Regions from separate parts of the Bacillus yunxiaonensis genome, predicted to be linked through region 1. Evidence: a T-box and tRNA genes for the amino acid it is inferred to sense, from the RefSeq annotation. Region 1 holds a T-box; the other holds one or more tRNA genes.
What was found. The T-box of region 1 lies ahead of pheS (phenylalanine--tRNA ligase subunit alpha). A T-box ahead of a tRNA ligase gene usually reads a tRNA of that ligase, here a tRNA-Phe.
Positions count from the first base shown of each region.

Region 2: it encodes a tRNA-Phe, which carries the amino acid that the T-box ahead of pheS (phenylalanine--tRNA ligase subunit alpha) is inferred to sense. The anticodon was not compared.

Region 1 is NZ_JBAWSV010000002.1:529,031-539,320, reverse strand. It holds gene WAX78_RS08860 (HlyD family secretion protein) at 1-503, shown strand, start outside; gene WAX78_RS08855 (DHA2 family efflux MFS transporter permease subunit) at 517-2,364, shown strand; gene WAX78_RS08850 (HD domain-containing protein) at 2,509-3,090, opposite strand; gene WAX78_RS08845 (hypothetical protein) at 3,220-3,633, opposite strand; gene WAX78_RS08840 (ammonia permease) at 3,669-4,022, opposite strand; partial or broken gene WAX78_RS08835 (DUF5643 domain-containing protein) at 4,118-4,570, shown strand; gene WAX78_RS08830 (CPBP family intramembrane glutamic endopeptidase) at 4,695-5,411, opposite strand; gene WAX78_RS08825 (hypothetical protein) at 5,981-6,319, shown strand; gene sspI (small acid-soluble spore protein SspI) at 6,827-7,036, opposite strand; gene WAX78_RS08815 (TrmH family RNA methyltransferase) at 7,119-7,916, shown strand; T-box leader at 7,949-8,177, shown strand; gene pheS (phenylalanine--tRNA ligase subunit alpha) at 8,222-9,256, shown strand; gene pheT (phenylalanine--tRNA ligase subunit beta) at 9,275-10,290, shown strand, end outside.
Region 2 is NZ_JBAWSV010000006.1:253-6,767, forward strand. It holds rRNA gene rrf (5S ribosomal RNA) at 1-44, shown strand, start outside; tRNA gene WAX78_RS17275 (tRNA-Val) at 49-124, shown strand; tRNA gene WAX78_RS17280 (tRNA-Tyr) at 141-224, shown strand; tRNA gene WAX78_RS17285 (tRNA-Gln) at 230-304, shown strand; tRNA gene WAX78_RS17290 (tRNA-Lys) at 310-385, shown strand; tRNA gene WAX78_RS17295 (tRNA-Leu) at 403-483, shown strand; tRNA gene WAX78_RS17300 (tRNA-Gly) at 520-594, shown strand; tRNA gene WAX78_RS17305 (tRNA-Leu) at 609-697, shown strand; tRNA gene WAX78_RS17310 (tRNA-Arg) at 701-774, shown strand; tRNA gene WAX78_RS17315 (tRNA-Pro) at 784-857, shown strand; tRNA gene WAX78_RS17320 (tRNA-Ala) at 872-947, shown strand; tRNA gene WAX78_RS17325 (tRNA-Ser) at 966-1,058, shown strand; tRNA gene WAX78_RS17330 (tRNA-Met) at 1,087-1,163, shown strand; tRNA gene WAX78_RS17335 (tRNA-Asp) at 1,166-1,241, shown strand; tRNA gene WAX78_RS17340 (tRNA-Phe) at 1,254-1,329, shown strand; tRNA gene WAX78_RS17345 (tRNA-Thr) at 1,351-1,426, shown strand; tRNA gene WAX78_RS17350 (tRNA-Trp) at 1,430-1,500, shown strand; tRNA gene WAX78_RS17355 (tRNA-Ile) at 1,511-1,587, shown strand; tRNA gene WAX78_RS17360 (tRNA-Asn) at 1,591-1,665, shown strand; tRNA gene WAX78_RS17365 (tRNA-Glu) at 1,667-1,738, shown strand; gene WAX78_RS17370 (CBS domain-containing protein) at 2,396-2,815, shown strand; gene WAX78_RS17375 (DUF3965 domain-containing protein) at 3,475-4,626, shown strand; gene WAX78_RS17380 (hypothetical protein) at 4,943-5,278, opposite strand; gene WAX78_RS17385 (SH3 domain-containing protein) at 5,285-6,442, opposite strand.

The sequences.
Region 1 (10,290 bases):
CATCTCCAGTTTCTGGGAAATTAACAAGCTGGACAGCTGAAGTAGGAAAAAATTATAATGCTGGCGATAAAGTAGGTTCTGTAACGAGTAACGCTGGCAATACAGCGCAAGAAGTAGATGTTACAGTTCCAACAAATGCAACGCTTGTTCAATCGAATGCAACGCAAGATTCTTACATTGCGCCGGGAACACCACTTGCATATGCGTATAATATGAGCGACTTATGGGTAACGGCAAACATTAAAGAAACAGATATCGACGATGTTCAAAAAGGGCAAGATGTAGATGTATATGTAGATGCATATCCTTCTACAACATTAACAGGAAAAGTAGAACAAATTGGTTTAACAACAGCAAATACATTCTCTATGCTGCCATCTAGCAATGCAACAGCAAACTATACGAAAGTAACACAAGTTATTCCGGTTAAAATCTCACTAGACCATAATAAATCATTAAATATTGTCCCGGGCATGAATGTCACAGTTCGAATTCATAAGTAAGGGGGAATGAAATATGTCCTCGATTTTTATTGCAGGGTACGCTCTTTTATGTATTGGCGTGTTCATCGTTGTAAATCGTGTCTTTAGGAAAAAAGAAAAGGGGCTAGAAGAACCAGTTCAAGCGGTTTTTGAAGATACAAAAGAGGCAGTAATAAGACAAGAAACATCTGAAGCTACTGAAGAAAGAACTGGAAAACAAGCGATTGTAGAAGAATCAATTGTAAAACAAGAAGAACCAGCCCAAGAACAAAAAATCGTAAAACAAGAAGAACCAGTTCAAGAACAAAAAGCAGAAGGTACAGAACAGAAATCTTCTCGTTCTCAAACGATGCTTCCTGATTTTAACGTAAAAGCAGTCTTGGGTGTTCTTATTTTCGGGATGTTCATTTCGATTTTGAATCAAACATTAATTAACGTGGCTTTGCCAGCATTAATGAATGAATTTAATGTATCAACATCTACAGCGCAGTGGCTTACAACGGGTTTTATGCTTGTGAACGGGGTATTAGTACCGATTAGTGCATTTTTAGTTTCTCGATTTACGTATCGAAACTTATTTCTATCGGCTATGCTGTTCTTTACAGTAGGTTCGCTTATTTGTGCGCTATCTGGAAGTTTTACGATGATGATGACAGGACGTGTCATTCAAGCTGTTGGTGCTGGTATTTTAATGCCTGTCGGAATGAATATTTTTATGACAATCTTCCCGCCGCATAAACGCGGGGCCGCGATGGGACTACTTGGTATTGCGATGATTTTAGGACCTGCCGTTGGACCAACAATTACAGGGTGGGTTATTCAAAACTATACATGGAATGTTATGTTCTATGCGATGTTTATTATTGGTGTACTCATTATTGCATTAGCACTAAAATATTTCACACTGAAACAGCCTGTATCAAAGGCAACGCTAGATACGTTTGGTGTGATCGCTTCTAGTATCGGACTTGGAAGCTTACTATATGGTTTTAGTGAAGCGGGAAATAACGGTTGGAGCAGTGCAGAAGTTATCATTGCAATTGTAATTGGTATCATTGGACTAAGTTTATTCATATGGAGACAGTTAACGGCTGACAATAAAATGTTAGATCTGCGCGTATTCCGCTATTCTGCATTTACTTCGACGCTTTTAATCAATGCAATTGTTACAATGGCATTATATGGCGGCATGATATTGCTTCCTGTATATTTACAAAATATCCGTGGATTTACACCGATTGATTCCGGATTACTCCTTCTTCCAGGATCTTTAATCATGGGATTGATGGGGCCGTTTGCCGGGAAATTATTTGATAAATATGGAATTCGCCCACTTGCTATTTTTGGATTACTTCTTACAACGTACGCAACATATCAATTTACACATTTAACATTAGACACACCTTATTTTGAAATTATGAGAGATTATATTATTCGTTCGTTTGGGATGTCCTTTATCATGATGCCAATCATGACAGCGGGGATGAATGCTCTACCAATGAGACTCATTTCTCATGGAACGGCAACGCAAAATACATCAAGACAAGTTGCTGGTTCAATCGGGACTGCGCTCTTAATTACAATTATGACGCAGCAAACGACAAATCATATGGCAGACTATGCAAATGCAATAACAACAACGAATCCAATTATTGTAGACAAACTAGCTCAAATGGGGCAAAGTGTTGCTGCATTGACTGGGTCAGCTCAGGCAGGAAACGCGTTAGGTTCGCAAATGCTATTTGGGCAAGTTTCGAAGTTGTCCGTTATTAACGGAATTAATGATGCGTTTTGGATTGCGACGCTCTTAACAGCCATTGCCTTAGTCTTATCGTTTTTCTTACAACCAGGAAATAAGGCGAACAAAAAAGCAGAGAGATAATCTCTGCTTTTTTTATTTGTAAGTTTGTTATTCATGTATTTTCAGTTATCCCGCTATTTTGGGCGGTAAGAGCCCGATTGGGTGAGCCTTCCATCAGTGGGGGATGAAGAAAATCCCCCATTGATGGAAGTTTCACTTTTTATGTTAATGCTGTACAAGTTTTGTTTGTTCTTTTCCTTTATTTGCAGGAATATGCAAACAGGATGGTGGATTTGTTTGTAATTCGCGATCTACCATCTGATCTAATCGCTTGATCGCTTGCAGTGCTTTTTCATAAGAGATTGTTCGATAGTGATGTGTTCCCCCTGGTTCTTCATCTGCTTCATCTGCCCATTTAATAATATTTTGCAGAGACGTTCTTTCAAGTGTTTGCTCTAGTAGAAAAGAATCAGTGTGCAGGAGAATGGCAACAGAAATTTCCTTTGCTTGATTAGGGTGTTCTCCTAATCGGATTAGCAATTTATGAGCTCTTTCCGCTCCTTTAATAGCGTGTATATCATTCTCTTTATACAATTCATAGTCCCATTCCCCATTGCGATACCATGTGTGATGTCCGATATCATGAAGAAAGCCAGCCTTTGTTGCCGCATCGACTGAGGCGTGATGCTTTTTGGCTAAGTGGAACGCGTGATAAGCGACAGCAATCGCATGAACCATTCCAGAACGGTTTACATATTTTTGGGTGATGGGATGCTGAAAAATTTGTTCAAGTGTAACACGGCGCATAAAACATTCACTCCTTTCATTCAGTGCAGTATATTTTAGAGAAAAACAATAGCTATAAATATATTTTGAACATTTTACTACATCATTGTTATGTTAGTAAAGTAATTAATGATGTAATAGAAAAAAAATTTATTCTACTTTTACTTGAAAGATATACCCCACATCGCCTTGCTCCCAAAAAACGCCGATATGATATATGTATGTTCCAGGTTCACTTGGAAGAGGAATTGTATTGTTTTTATTTAAAACAACAGGAACAGCGGCTCCGTTACGAAGCATCGTAACATCAATTGATTTCTGTTTCCTTTTTGATTTGACAGAGAAGGCAGCTTCACTTCCTTTTCGTACAACAGCGGGTGTATGTTTGGTGGCTATTTGCTCAGGACCAATCTTATCCACACATTTTGTATCCCAGCAATAACTTCCCTGATATACTTCTAAAGGTTTCTCGTTTACTTTTACACTCATTTTTGGAAGCGATTCTTGTTCTTGGTGGCAACTTGCTAAAAATAAGAAGCAAAAAAACAAGAAGGATTTTTTCAAGTTATGTTCTCCTTTCAAGATAATAAAGAAGAGTATTACATCATTTCATAAAAAAACATCCCTACTACAACAAGAGAAAATACAGTAATCCCTACATGTTTAATGCTAGTTATTTGATTGCGCGCCCCGCTAATTCCTGCTAATAAACTAGCGATAGCTAACATACCCCAGTACATAGACGTCGAAAGTAGGAGAGACTGTTCTGCATCCCTTCCTATCCCTGCAAAAATAAGAGGCAGGAGAACGAGTGAAAAACAAACGATTCCCATTAGAAGAATAAACCATTTTTTATGTATTGCTCCTCTTATAATGAAAAATAGTCCCCCGCCAATGCCGCATAGTACAAGAACGGGTACGAAAAATATCCAGAGTAAGCTAAAGATTGGCATATGTAAGAAAACCTCCTATGTAATAAGTTATATTTTATAACAAGCGGTTTATTTTGGATATTATGAAAAAATGTGGATTTTTGATAGAAATGGATGATACACAAGTTGTATATCGAGATATCAGATTGATGAGCCATAAATCTTCTGTTAAAGGAGAATGGGGATTTTCTTTTAAAGCGTCTGGCGATAAGTTAAAAATAGAGACAAAGACAATACCGATTCATAAGCATTTTACATTGCAAAACGGTCAAAGGATAGAAGTTGAAGATTTAAAAATCACGCCAGCATCTACGAAATTGAACTATAAAATGCTAAACGGAACAGAGCTAGATGTAACTTTTTCTGCGAAAGATCAAAATGGTAATGACTTAAAGCCTGTGTCAGGACATACATTACTTAAAGACAGTTATTCGTGTTTTGAAACACTGGACGATAGTGTTTCAAAAATTACGTTTACTCCTACAGTAACATCTGGTGAAGAAGGAGAAAAGAAAACGGATTATCGAAAAGTGCTAAAAGAGGAAGCATTTGAAGTTGTTGTAAAATAGGAAAAGAGGTATCGCTTTGTAGTGATACCTCTTTTCATCCCGCTACTTTTGGGCAGTAAGACCCCGAGTGGGTGGGCTCTCCATCAGTGGGGGATGAAGCCCCCCAACTGATGGAAGTTTCACTTTATAATAAAAACGCCAGTGTGTTATTTATCATATGGAATAACATAGCTGGAATAATGGAGTTCGTTTTTTTACATAATACAGCCATAAACATGCCCATGATAAAAGCACTAACCATAATACCTAGAGAATATGTATGAGCGATTCCAAAGATGAAGCTTGATCCGATTGATGCCAGCCAAAATGGAAAACGCTGCTGGAAAAATTGAAGAATGATTCCGCGGAAAATAAGTTCTTCAAAAATAGGAATGAATATGGCAGATCCAATTATTAATAGAATTTTATATTGTTTTAAAGTTTCTAAATGTAAAGCATTAGATTGTTGCTGCGGTGCATCAGGAAATAAAGATGCAAGGAAGAACTGATTGATAAGGATACTAAGTCCCAAGAAAAGAAATAAGTATATATATGTACGAACTTTCTTGAGTACTTGAAAGTTGAAAATAGGAAATAATAATCTTTTAATCGGTTCGAATTTATAAATGAATAACAATAAAACTAATAATTGTAAAAGAGTGTTTCCAGTATTTCCGATTGATTCATATAGGGCAATTTGTTTTTTGTCAGTAAGACCATGGGTGTAAATGATAGCAGGGAGTACTACAAATAAGCCGCTTATGAGTCCTGTTCCAAAATAAGCGAATAACAAAGAACCAATGAATTTTCCCCATGATAAAGAATGTTTTTGATCATATGTAAGTTGTACAGAATGCTGCATATATCCAATCCTCTCTATTATGTATATTTAAAATTATACATATTTGGATAAAATGTTCTATAGTCAAATATTACATAATAGTTAAAAATTTCATAATTAAAATAAAAACCACCCCAGCATTTGCTAAGGTGATTTTTATTCCGCTATTCGTGGACAGTAATACCCTCACCTCAAGATTCAGAGAGAAGCGTTGTCCAGCTCTAGCAGCTAGAATCTCCGGTCGTTTCGCCCCCTCGGACGAGGCAAAAAGCGCCTCTCTGGCGTCCTGCGATTCTGGGCGGCCGCTTTCGCTTTTCTACAGAAGATAGGTGTGGGGATTACTGCTGGCATGCGCCAGATTGGTGAGAGCTTTCCATCGGTGGAGGATGAAGAAAACCCCCACTGATGGAAGTTTCGCTTTATTTTGGATAGAAAAAGAGAATCTAGTATTTGCTGGAGAAGGCCATGTCGTTATGATTGATAGAAGAGATAAAAAATTATTAACCATGATATAGAGCAAGGTATCAAAAATCTTACTAATACAGAAATCACGCCTAATTTTGGGAATATTTTAACAAAATGATCGAAAGTTGTCCAAATGTCTATTTCGCAGAGCCATATTCGGTCATATAAATATAAGTAACCTCATAAAGAAAGGAATTGATTTTATGGCACTTTTAACTAACTGTCAAACTTGCACTCCTCCTGCAGGTTCAACATCTATTCTCACTGTAAACGTACCTGGTGGACTTGCTATTAACCTATTGGGAATTCATATTGAAGTTTGCCCAGTCTGTATTACAGTATTTACTGGTGGTGGTACACTAACAGCTCAACAACAAAATATTGCAAACAACCTTCTTCAGTCTATTCGCACCTTCGTCCCAAATATTCCGGATATTCCATCTATTTCGGATACTCAAGCATAAATAAATTAATAAGTGTATAGGTATATGAATTAGCCTTCGGTTTTCTCCGCAAGGCTTTTTTATATAATGCATTTTTCTTTTTTGAGGAGCAATACTGAGCGATAGTCATTTCGCAATCATTGCTTTCAATTTTACTGAGTTGGTGTCGTTACGAAAACAGTTAAAACATTTGTTGTTCGGATGAACGCGATTATAAATACCATTTTAGGCCCGTTATTCAATGGAATTATGGAGGATATCAACAATTAAGCCTATTAAACGCTGTTGCGGCGACTATTGAAATAATCAACAGCTATTTTTCGGGGCATTAAAATGTCAACCTTATCTTTGGGTAAAGAGCTTAAAATGTTCCATAGTTACATACTATGTAATCATTTGAAATTCCATAATCAAAATAGAAATCACCTCAGCAAATGCTGAGGTGATTTCTATCATTCTTACTCCGTTATTTTTATAAAGCAAAATTTCTTTACCTTAAGAGTCAAGGATAGGTGAGGAAGAAATTCTTTATTTTTTTAAGCCTTGCTCCAACGTCGTTAACATCTCATGTTTTTCATTTTCATCAGCATTTTTCCAAATGACTTCAAACAAAACGCCAAGTCCTGGAAGCATTTTTTCTTCCCCGCTTTGAATCGCATCGATAATTGTTTCTTGTAATTGGTCTTGCGTATTTCCTGATACGTTCGCTAATACAGCACCGCGTAAATTAAAGTTCATCACTTTCACCTCTTTTTAGGAATGGAAACTGACATTAGTTTTTGTTCTTTTTTATGTAAATATGTATGAAAAATAGGCTATAATGAGAAGACAAGAAGAGAGGGAAATACATATTATGAAAAACATTGATTCAGTACAAAATCCGCGCGTAAAGCAGTGGAAAAAGCTGCAGACGAAAAAAGAGCGCGATAAAAAAGGACTATTTTTTGTAGAAGGATTCCATTTAGTGGAGGAAGCTTTAAAAGCAGGAGTTGTAACAGAACTTATCGTTTCAGATCAAACAGATCTTCCGAAAGATTGGACGGTTGCTGATGTCGAAATGTATATTGTGCCTGAAGTAATTGTAAAGGTACTTCGTGAAACAGAAACAACACAAGGCGTATTTGCGGTTTGTGAAAAACAAGAAAAAGAAGTGAATTTGACAGATGGAAAATTCCTATTACTTGACGGTCTGCAAGATCCAGGTAACTTAGGAACAATTATTCGTACAGCAGATGCAGCTGGTATTCATGCCGTTGTGCTTGGAGAAGGATGCGTTGATATTTATAACAGTAAAGTACTGCGTTCTACACAAGGCTCTGTATTCCATTTACCGATTGTAAAAGGAAGCTTAGAAGAATGGGTAGACAAATTAAAAGAAAAGAACGTTCCTGTATACGGAACAGCTCTTGAAAACGGGGTTCCGTACGGTGAAGTTACACCGGCGGGAAGTTTCGCACTAATTGTAGGGAACGAAGGAAATGGTGTACGCCAAGAGATTCTTACTAAATGTAATCAAAACTTATACATCCCGATTTATGGAGGAGCAGAATCATTAAATGTTGCGGTTGCAGCAGGGATTTTAACGTATTATTTACAAACTCCGGTTGCGAATCGATAAAAAACTTCTTATAATAGATGGAAGTAAAATAGTTAAAAACGTTGATAGAGAAGAGTAACTTGCAAAATCGCCATATAGGGAGAGAATTCCGTAGACTGAAAGTATTCTCATGGTAGACGTAAGTGAATTCACCTCTGGAGTTGACGCCAGGACCATGTAAATGTAAAGGCGTTCCGGCTTAAAAAGCCGTTATAACGAATTGAGTGGGCAGACTTGTTCTGTCAATTTAGGGTGGTACCGCGAATTTACCTCGTCCCTTTTTAGGGAGCGAGGTTTTTTTATTTTTAAAATTAGGAGGGTTCCAAATGGAAGCACGTTTAAAAGAGCTAAAGCAAGAAGCGTTAGAGCTTATTGAAAAAGCGAAGGAGCTAAAGGGCTTAAACGATGTACGCATAGCGTATTTAGGAAAAAAAGGTCCGATTACAGAAGTACTGCGCGGCATGGGGAAATTATCTCCAGAAGAGCGTCCGCGTATGGGAGCGTTAGTAAATGAAGTGCGTGAAGCAATTCAAACACGTTTAGAAGAAAAAATTAATCATTTAGAAAAAGCGGTAATTGAAGCAAAATTATCATCTGAAACAATTGATGTAACATTACCAGGCCGTCCTGTAAATACAGGCTGTCACCATCCGTTAACAGCAGTTGTTGAGCAAATTGAAGATTTATTCATCGGTATGGGGTATGAAGTTGCTGAAGGTCCAGAAGTAGAAAAAGACTATTACAACTTCGAAGCGTTAAACTTACCGAAAGATCACCCAGCACGCGATATGCAAGATTCTTTCTACATTACAGAAGAAATGTTGCTTCGTACACATACATCTTCTGTACAAGCAAGAACGATGGAAAAGAATACAGAAAAAGGCCCAATTAAAATTATTTGCCCTGGTAAAGTATATCGCCGTGATGATGATGATGCAACGCACTCTCACCAGTTCATGCAAATCGAAGGTCTTGTAATCGACAAAAACATTCGTATGAGTGATTTAAAAGGTACATTACAAGCATTTGCGAAGAAGATGTTCGGTGAAGACCGTGAAATTCGCCTTCGCCCAAGTTTCTTCCCATTCACAGAGCCATCTGTTGAAATGGATATTTCTTGTATGATGTGTCATGGAAAAGGTTGCGGCACATGTAAAGGAACTGGCTGGATTGAAATTTTAGGTGCAGGTATGGTTCATCCGAACGTTCTTGAAATGGCTGGCTATGATTCAAAAGAATATCAAGGCTTCGCATTCGGTATGGGTGCAGAGCGTATTGCGATGTTAAAGTACGGCATTGATGACATTCGTCATTTCTATACAAACGATGTACGTTTCTTACAACAATTCAAACGAGCGTAAGGGAAGGAGAGATAAAGAATGTTCGTATCATATCGTTGGTTACAAGAGTATGTAGATATTAAAGATGTAACAGCACAAGAATTAGCTGATAAAATTACGAAAAGCGGTATCGAAGTAGAAGGCGTTGAAGTATTAAATAAAGGCGTAAAAGGTGTTGTAGTTGGTCACGTATTAGAGTGCGAAAAACACCCGGAAGCTGATAAGTTAAGCAAATGCTTAATCGACATCGGTGAGGAAGAGCCAGTTCAAATTATTTGCGGAGCTCCTAACATTGCGAAAGGTTTAAAAGTTCCAGTTGCAAAAGTTGGTGCTGTTCTTCCTGGCAACTTCAAAATTAAAAAGGCAAAACTACGCGGCGAAGCATCTCATGGTATGGTTTGTTCTTTACAAGAGCTTGGCATTGATGGGAAATTAGTTGCAAAAGATTATGCAGAAGGTATTTTCATCTTCCCAAGTGATGCAGAAGTTGGCGCAGATGCATTAGAAATCTTAAACCTACATGATGAAGTACTTGAACTAGGTTTAACACCGAACCGCGCAGATTGCTTAAACATGTTAGGTGTTGCATACGAAGTAGCAGCAATTTACGGTCGTGAAGTGAAACTTCCAGCAGCAGACTTACAAGAAGCAGCAGAAAAAACATCTGATTACATTTCTGTAAGTGTAGAAGCAACAGAGCAAAACCCACTATACATTGCAAAAATGGTGAAAAACGTAAAAGTTGGTCCATCACCAATCTGGATGCAAACGCGCCTAATGGCAGCGGGTATTCGTCCGATTAGCAACGTAGTTGATATTACAAACTATATCTTAATTGAATACGGTCAACCGTTACATGCGTTTGACTATGATAAATTAGGATCAAAAGAAATCGTTGTTCGTCTTGCACAAGAAGGCGAGAAAATGACAACATTAGACGATCAAGAACGTACATTACAAGCTCACCACCTTGTCATTACAAATGGTACAAAAGCATTAGCTGTTGCCGGTGTAATGGGCGGAGCAAACTCTGAAGTAGATAACGATACAGTAAA
Region 2 (6,515 bases), on a different contig from region 1:
GGTAGTTGGGACTTTGTCCCTGTGAGAGTAGGACGTTGCCAGGCAAATGGAGGATTAGCTCAGCTGGGAGAGCACCTGCCTTACAAGCAGGGGGTCGGCGGTTCGATCCCGTCATCCTCCACCATATATATTTAAATGTCGGAGGGGTAGCGAAGTGGCTAAACGCGGCGGACTGTAAATCCGCTCCTTCGGGTTCGGCAGTTCGAATCTGCCCCCCTCCACCATTTGATGGGCTATAGCCAAGCGGTAAGGCAACGGACTTTGACTCCGTCATGCGCTGGTTCGAATCCAGCTAGCCCAGCCATTTAAGAGCCATTAGCTCAGTTGGTAGAGCATCTGACTTTTAATCAGAGGGTCGAAGGTTCGAGTCCTTCATGGCTCACCATTTTTAAAATATAATATGCGGGTGTGGCGGAATTGGCAGACGCACCAGACTTAGGATCTGGCGCCTTTGGCGTGGGGGTTCGACTCCCTTCACCCGCACTTTTAATTAAATAAGCAATCAGTCATATATGTTTTGCGGAAGTAGTTCAGTGGTAGAATACAACCTTGCCAAGGTTGGGGTCGCGGGTTCGAATCCCGTCTTCCGCTCCAATTTTCAATATGACGCCGGGGTGGCGGAACAGGCAGACGCACAGGACTTAAAATCCTGCGGTGGGTGACCACCGTGCGGGTTCGACCCCCGCCCTCGGCACCATATGCGCCCGTAGCTCAATTGGATAGAGCGTTTGACTACGGATCAAAAGGTTAGGGGTTCGAGTCCTCTCGGGCGCGCTTTATTAACGGGAAGTGGCTCAGCTTGGTAGAGCACCTGGTTTGGGACCAGGGGGTCGCAGGTTCGAATCCTGTCTTCCCGATAGTTTTAAAAAATGGGGCCTTAGCTCAGCTGGGAGAGCGCCTGCCTTGCACGCAGGAGGTCAGCGGTTCGATCCCGCTAGGCTCCACCATTAAAGCTTCATATATACGGAGGTATACCCAAGTTCGGCTGAAGGGATCGGTCTTGAAAACCGACAGGCGGCGAGAGTCGCGCGGGGGTTCGAATCCCTCTACCTCCTCCATTTTTTATTTAAAAGAATATTATATCATCGCGGGGTGGAGCAGTCTGGTAGCTCGTCGGGCTCATAACCCGAAGGTCGCAGGTTCAAATCCTGTCCCCGCAACCAATGGTCCCGTGGTGTAGTGGTTAACATGCCTGCCTGTCACGCAGGAGATCGCCGGTTCGACCCCGGTCGGGACCGCCATTTTTACATAAAGGCTCGGTAGCTCAGTCGGTAGAGCAGAGGACTGAAAATCCTCGTGTCGGCGGTTCGATTCCGTCCCGAGCCACCATTTTTTTTTTTTTGTAAACTAGCCGGCTTAGCTCAATTGGTAGAGCAACTGACTTGTAATCAGTAGGTTGGGGGTTCAAGTCCTCTAGCCGGCACCACTTAGGGGCATAGTTTAAAGGTAGAACAGAGGTCTCCAAAACCTCCGGTGTGGGTTCGATTCCTACTGCCCCTGTAAGAAATATGGGCCTATAGCTCAGCTGGTTAGAGCGCACGCCTGATAAGCGTGAGGTCGATGGTTCGAGTCCATTTAGGCCCACCATATTCCGCAGTAGCTCAGTGGTAGAGCTATCGGCTGTTAACCGATCGGTCGTAGGTTCGAGTCCTACCTGCGGAGCCATGGCCCGTTGGTCAAGTGGTTAAGACACCGCCCTTTCACGGCGGTAACACGGGTTCGAATCCCGTACGGGTCACTAAAAAAAGAGTCAGCAATATGCTGACTCTTTTTTTTTGAAGAAAATAGATACTATATCTTCTATATCTTTGTTTTATCAAACCATAATTACTTCCTTGATCAATAATCTCCTTACAAACATGTTTATCCTATTATTTCTAAATCTACCTTAAAGCTCATAGGAGTCAAAGAAGATAGCTGGGTGATAACTGCCCATAAGAGCTCGATTAGTGAGGGATGAAGAAAACCCTATTGATGAGAGTGTCACTTTATTTTTAACATATTATGAAATATTTCATTTTTTATTGTGAATAATAAAGGATTTTGTATTATTTTGTGTAATTAGGAAAGAACATTATACATTATATTTTATCGATTGACTATTTTAGCTGCACTGATGAATAAAATCAATATTTTCTCTTCTCAATTCTAATGATCTTAGATGGATCGTCATATTTTAGAATACCCAACTTAATTTATAGTTCTATGACTAGTGACTAAAAGTCTAATTGTCCTTAGCTGGCGCTATTTAGACAATTGTCCGAGGTTGTTAAAGAGAAAAATCCTTTGTTTTTACAGAGATGAGCGTATCGTATTGCATTCATCTTTCTAGGAACTGCGAATTTAAATAAGGAGAATTGGAAAGGCTAAAGTGTGTAAAGGAGGGTATATATTTATGACAACTGTTAGAGAATTGATGAGCACAAATATTGTACATTGTACGCCGCTAGATAATGTGTATGAAGCAGCTGTGAAAATGAAAGAAGAAGATATAGGGATGATTCCTGTTGTAGAGAATAATCACGTTATTGGTCTTGTAACAGACCGTGATTTAGTTGTGAGAGGAATTGCAGAAAAGCACCCAGGTTCTAATCAAATTACAAATGTTATGACAACACAAATTATTTCAGTGTCTCCTGATGACGCTGTTGAAAAAGCGTCAGAGTTAATGGCACGTTACCAAATCAGAAGATTGCCGGTAATTGAACATGGACAAATTGTTGGAATGTTATCACTTGGGGATTTAGCGACAACTAAATATGCAGATGATCAAGCGGGTGTTGCCTTAAGTGAAATATCAGAGGATATAAAGTAAAGAATATTTTATGCTGTTTTTTATCCCGCTATTCGTGGCCAACAAGAACCTCACCTTAAGATTGAGGGAAAAGCATTGTCCAGCTCTAGCGGCTAGAATTTTCGGTCGTTTGGCCCCTCGGACGAGGCAAAAAGCGCCTCTCTGTGTTGGGTGCAGGCGTCCTGCGATTCTGAGCGATCCGCTTCCGCTTCCGCTTTTCTAAAGAAGATAGGTGGGATAACTGTCAGTAAACGTTCTATTGGTGAGAGCTTTCCAACAGTGAGGGATGAAAAAACTCACTGTTGGAAGTTTCATTTTATCTCACTATTTGCGAGTAGTAATACTTTCATCTTAAAATTTAGTAGAAAGCAAATTAGGGTAGGGATAAACTTCCAAAATATAATCGATTGGTTTAATTCATAATCCGTGGGCAGTAAGACTCCTATTTCAAGATTCAAAGGGAAACGAGGAAGATAGGTGAGGGATGAAAAAACCGCTGATGGAAGTTTCACCTTATGTAATTTACATTTGAAATTTTTGTTAACAACTATTATCATATGAAAAAAGTGGTATACTAATAAATATAAGTATCATATGTTATTTTGAATATAGTAATATTAATAATATAGATTAACATGTAAGCATTTTATCATACATATAGAAAAGGGAGGGGGAATTATATGACGATTATGCAAACCGAACCTAATTGGAATTTGGTTACGGATGCGTATGAAAAGCCAGAAAATTTTGCGGACTTGTTCTCTTTGCTTATACCAGAGCGTCCAAAAGGAGAAGGGAAAGAACGAACTATTCTGGCTTGGAAAGAAAAAGAATTTTACAAGAAAGAAAATTTAATTCCTTTTATTTTATATGGAATGAAAAAATCACATGATTTACCAAAGTTTCATAAAGATGAAATGCCAACTTTAGTTCGAATTGTTCGTCTATGTCAAGAAGTAGGATGGTATGAACGAGCATATTGTTTTATGGTTGAAGAAGGATTAGAGGAATTCGTACAAACATCTTTAGAGTATGAATCATGGGATGTGTTTACACAAGTAGTTGCTTGGAATTATTTAATTATAAAACAAAAAGTTGCCGAGTTAGATAGCAATGATTACTTTATTTGGGAAAGAATTAAATTTAATGTAGAGTGTATTGAAAAGTATAAGGTACTTTTGTCGCATAAAGAAATGTTGGAATTTATGTTTCTATATCTTTGTAAACAAGCGAAGACATTATCAAAAGAGAAGTTAGATGGAAACTTAATGGAGTTAGCGGTATATTGTAATACATATATTTATGATTTATACACACTAGATTTATTGAAAAAATATAGAAAATGCACGGATTTCTTAACATATTATGAACCAAGCCGAGCTGTTGTAGCATGTCAGCATGCGGTGATTGCACAAATATCAGATCATCTTAATCCATTAAAGACAACTCATGTTGATGATTATTTATTTGTTATAAAAGAAATAATGGAATATATGTCATTTGAATTTATAAAAAAATATGAGCATTTTATCGGGAAATTATTATCATATGTTCCATTTTTCGAGATGATTCAAGTTCCACAGCATGCATATTATTGTGAAGAACTCATGTATATATGTAAAGGAGTAGGCTACAAAGAGGAACTACTACGCAATTATATATTTATACAATTACCAAATTGTTTCCCTTCTTTTATTAAGCAATTTTTAAAGAATAAGCGCTATGCATCAATACATGACATTTTATTTTACTGGTGTAGCGATGAACAGCGTATGGACTTAGAACATAAATATAACTTAAGTTTTATTTATGAACAATATGCATGTGGCTAAAGTGGGTCTTTCCCTAATTTGGTGTTTTTTCCACTAATGGTTACGTGAATTTATAAAGTGCGTTCCTTTGAGAAGGCATACTTTATCTAATAAAAAGAAATAGCGTAGAATACAAATAAGGATTCCACTTTATGTGGAATCCTTATTTAATAGTAAATAAAAAAAGAGATTATTATGAGAGAAATCATTCCATATAAAAGGAATTGGCTATTTCTATTTTCTTTAATACCAAAAAATTCATTCATTCTTTCATATAAGTCTGAAAAAGATTTTGTTAGACTAGCTTTGAAGAAGCGTTGCAATATTTTCCCTCTTTCTATGTTTCTTGATATTGCTGTTTACGATATTCTGGAACATATATATATTGAGATACTATAAGAAGAATAGTCATAAAGAATACCGGAAAAATTGCGGCGGCATGTAGTCCAGTGAAAATAATATTTGTTAGTAAGGAACTTATAATGAACAGTGCAGTATATATGTGTGAAATATGTCGTTTTAATCGAATTTTGAATACTTCCATCATCACTTCACAAGCAACAAATGCAATAGTGATGCTTAAAAATACAATGTTTGTATTGTAAATTAATAAGCAACAAATTAGACCGAAAAATGCTAAATACTCAATAATTAGTGGAATATTACGTGTCATCTTACATCACCTAACTAGGTAAGGAAGCGGATTTACTGCATTTGTTTTTTCAAAATTCCATTCCCCGTTATGTAATTCAAAATGTAAGTGTTGACCAGTGGAATGTCCTGTATTTCCCATATAACCGAGCAATTGGCCCGTTGCTACTTTATCGCCTACTTTAACCGCACGATTGCTCATGTGAGCATATACAGTTGTATATAAATTCCCATTTATATAATGGGCAACAAATACAACATTTCCATAGCTTGTAGAATAGTACGACTTAACAACAGTGCCAGGTGCAGCAGCTTGAATTGGAACATTTCCGGTTGCCGCAAAGTCTACACCATAGTGCATCTGTCCCCAACGTACATCAAATGTTGAGCTCACGTTCCCTTGAGTTGGATATTTAAATACAGCTGGAATAGATGGTTTAGCTTGCTGTTGTTGTGGTTGCTGTTTTCCTTGCAGTATATATTGTTGTCCGACATAGCCATATCCAGATCCGTAGCGAATTTTATACCATGTGCCAACCTTTCCGACGACTTGTACTTGTGCTCCATTCTGTAAAGAGCCAATAATAGCTGTATTTGTTCCTGCACCGCTGCGTACTTTTAATACTGGAGTAGCCACATAATAAGAACTTCCGCCTTGTACAGTAATTCCTTTTACTAATGGCTGAGCTACGTTAGATAAAAATTCTTTCTTTACATAGCCACTTGTTCCATTATGTATAACTTTATACCATCCCTCTTGTTCTTCTTGAATCGTAACAAATTTTCCATTCGGTAATACATCAATAATTTCAGATTGCGTATTTGGCTCAGAGCGAACGTTTAATGCATCTGCATTAACGATATATTGTTGCTTACTATTGCTTGTTTTTGCTAAAGAAATTGCTTCTTTTTTTACATAGCCAGTTTTATTTTGAGTGTGAATTTTATACCATTCGTTTGTTGTTTCAAGAATTGTAACTGGAGTGTTCTTTGGAATGGTTTCAATAACAGAATCTGTTGCTTTAGGGCTAGTGTACACTTGTAATGTATTCGTTTTTACATAACCAATTTTTATTTTTGTTTTTTGCTGTGCTGATACGGTTTGTACAGTGGAATCTGTCATAGACGGGAGCATAGAAGCGACTGCGACAGTAGCTGCTGTCATTGCTGCGGCTTTCATGTTCATATAATTAGAGGCCTCCTTATGTAATAAATTTCTATATCCTTAATTATAATATAACAATATTTAATTTGTCTTG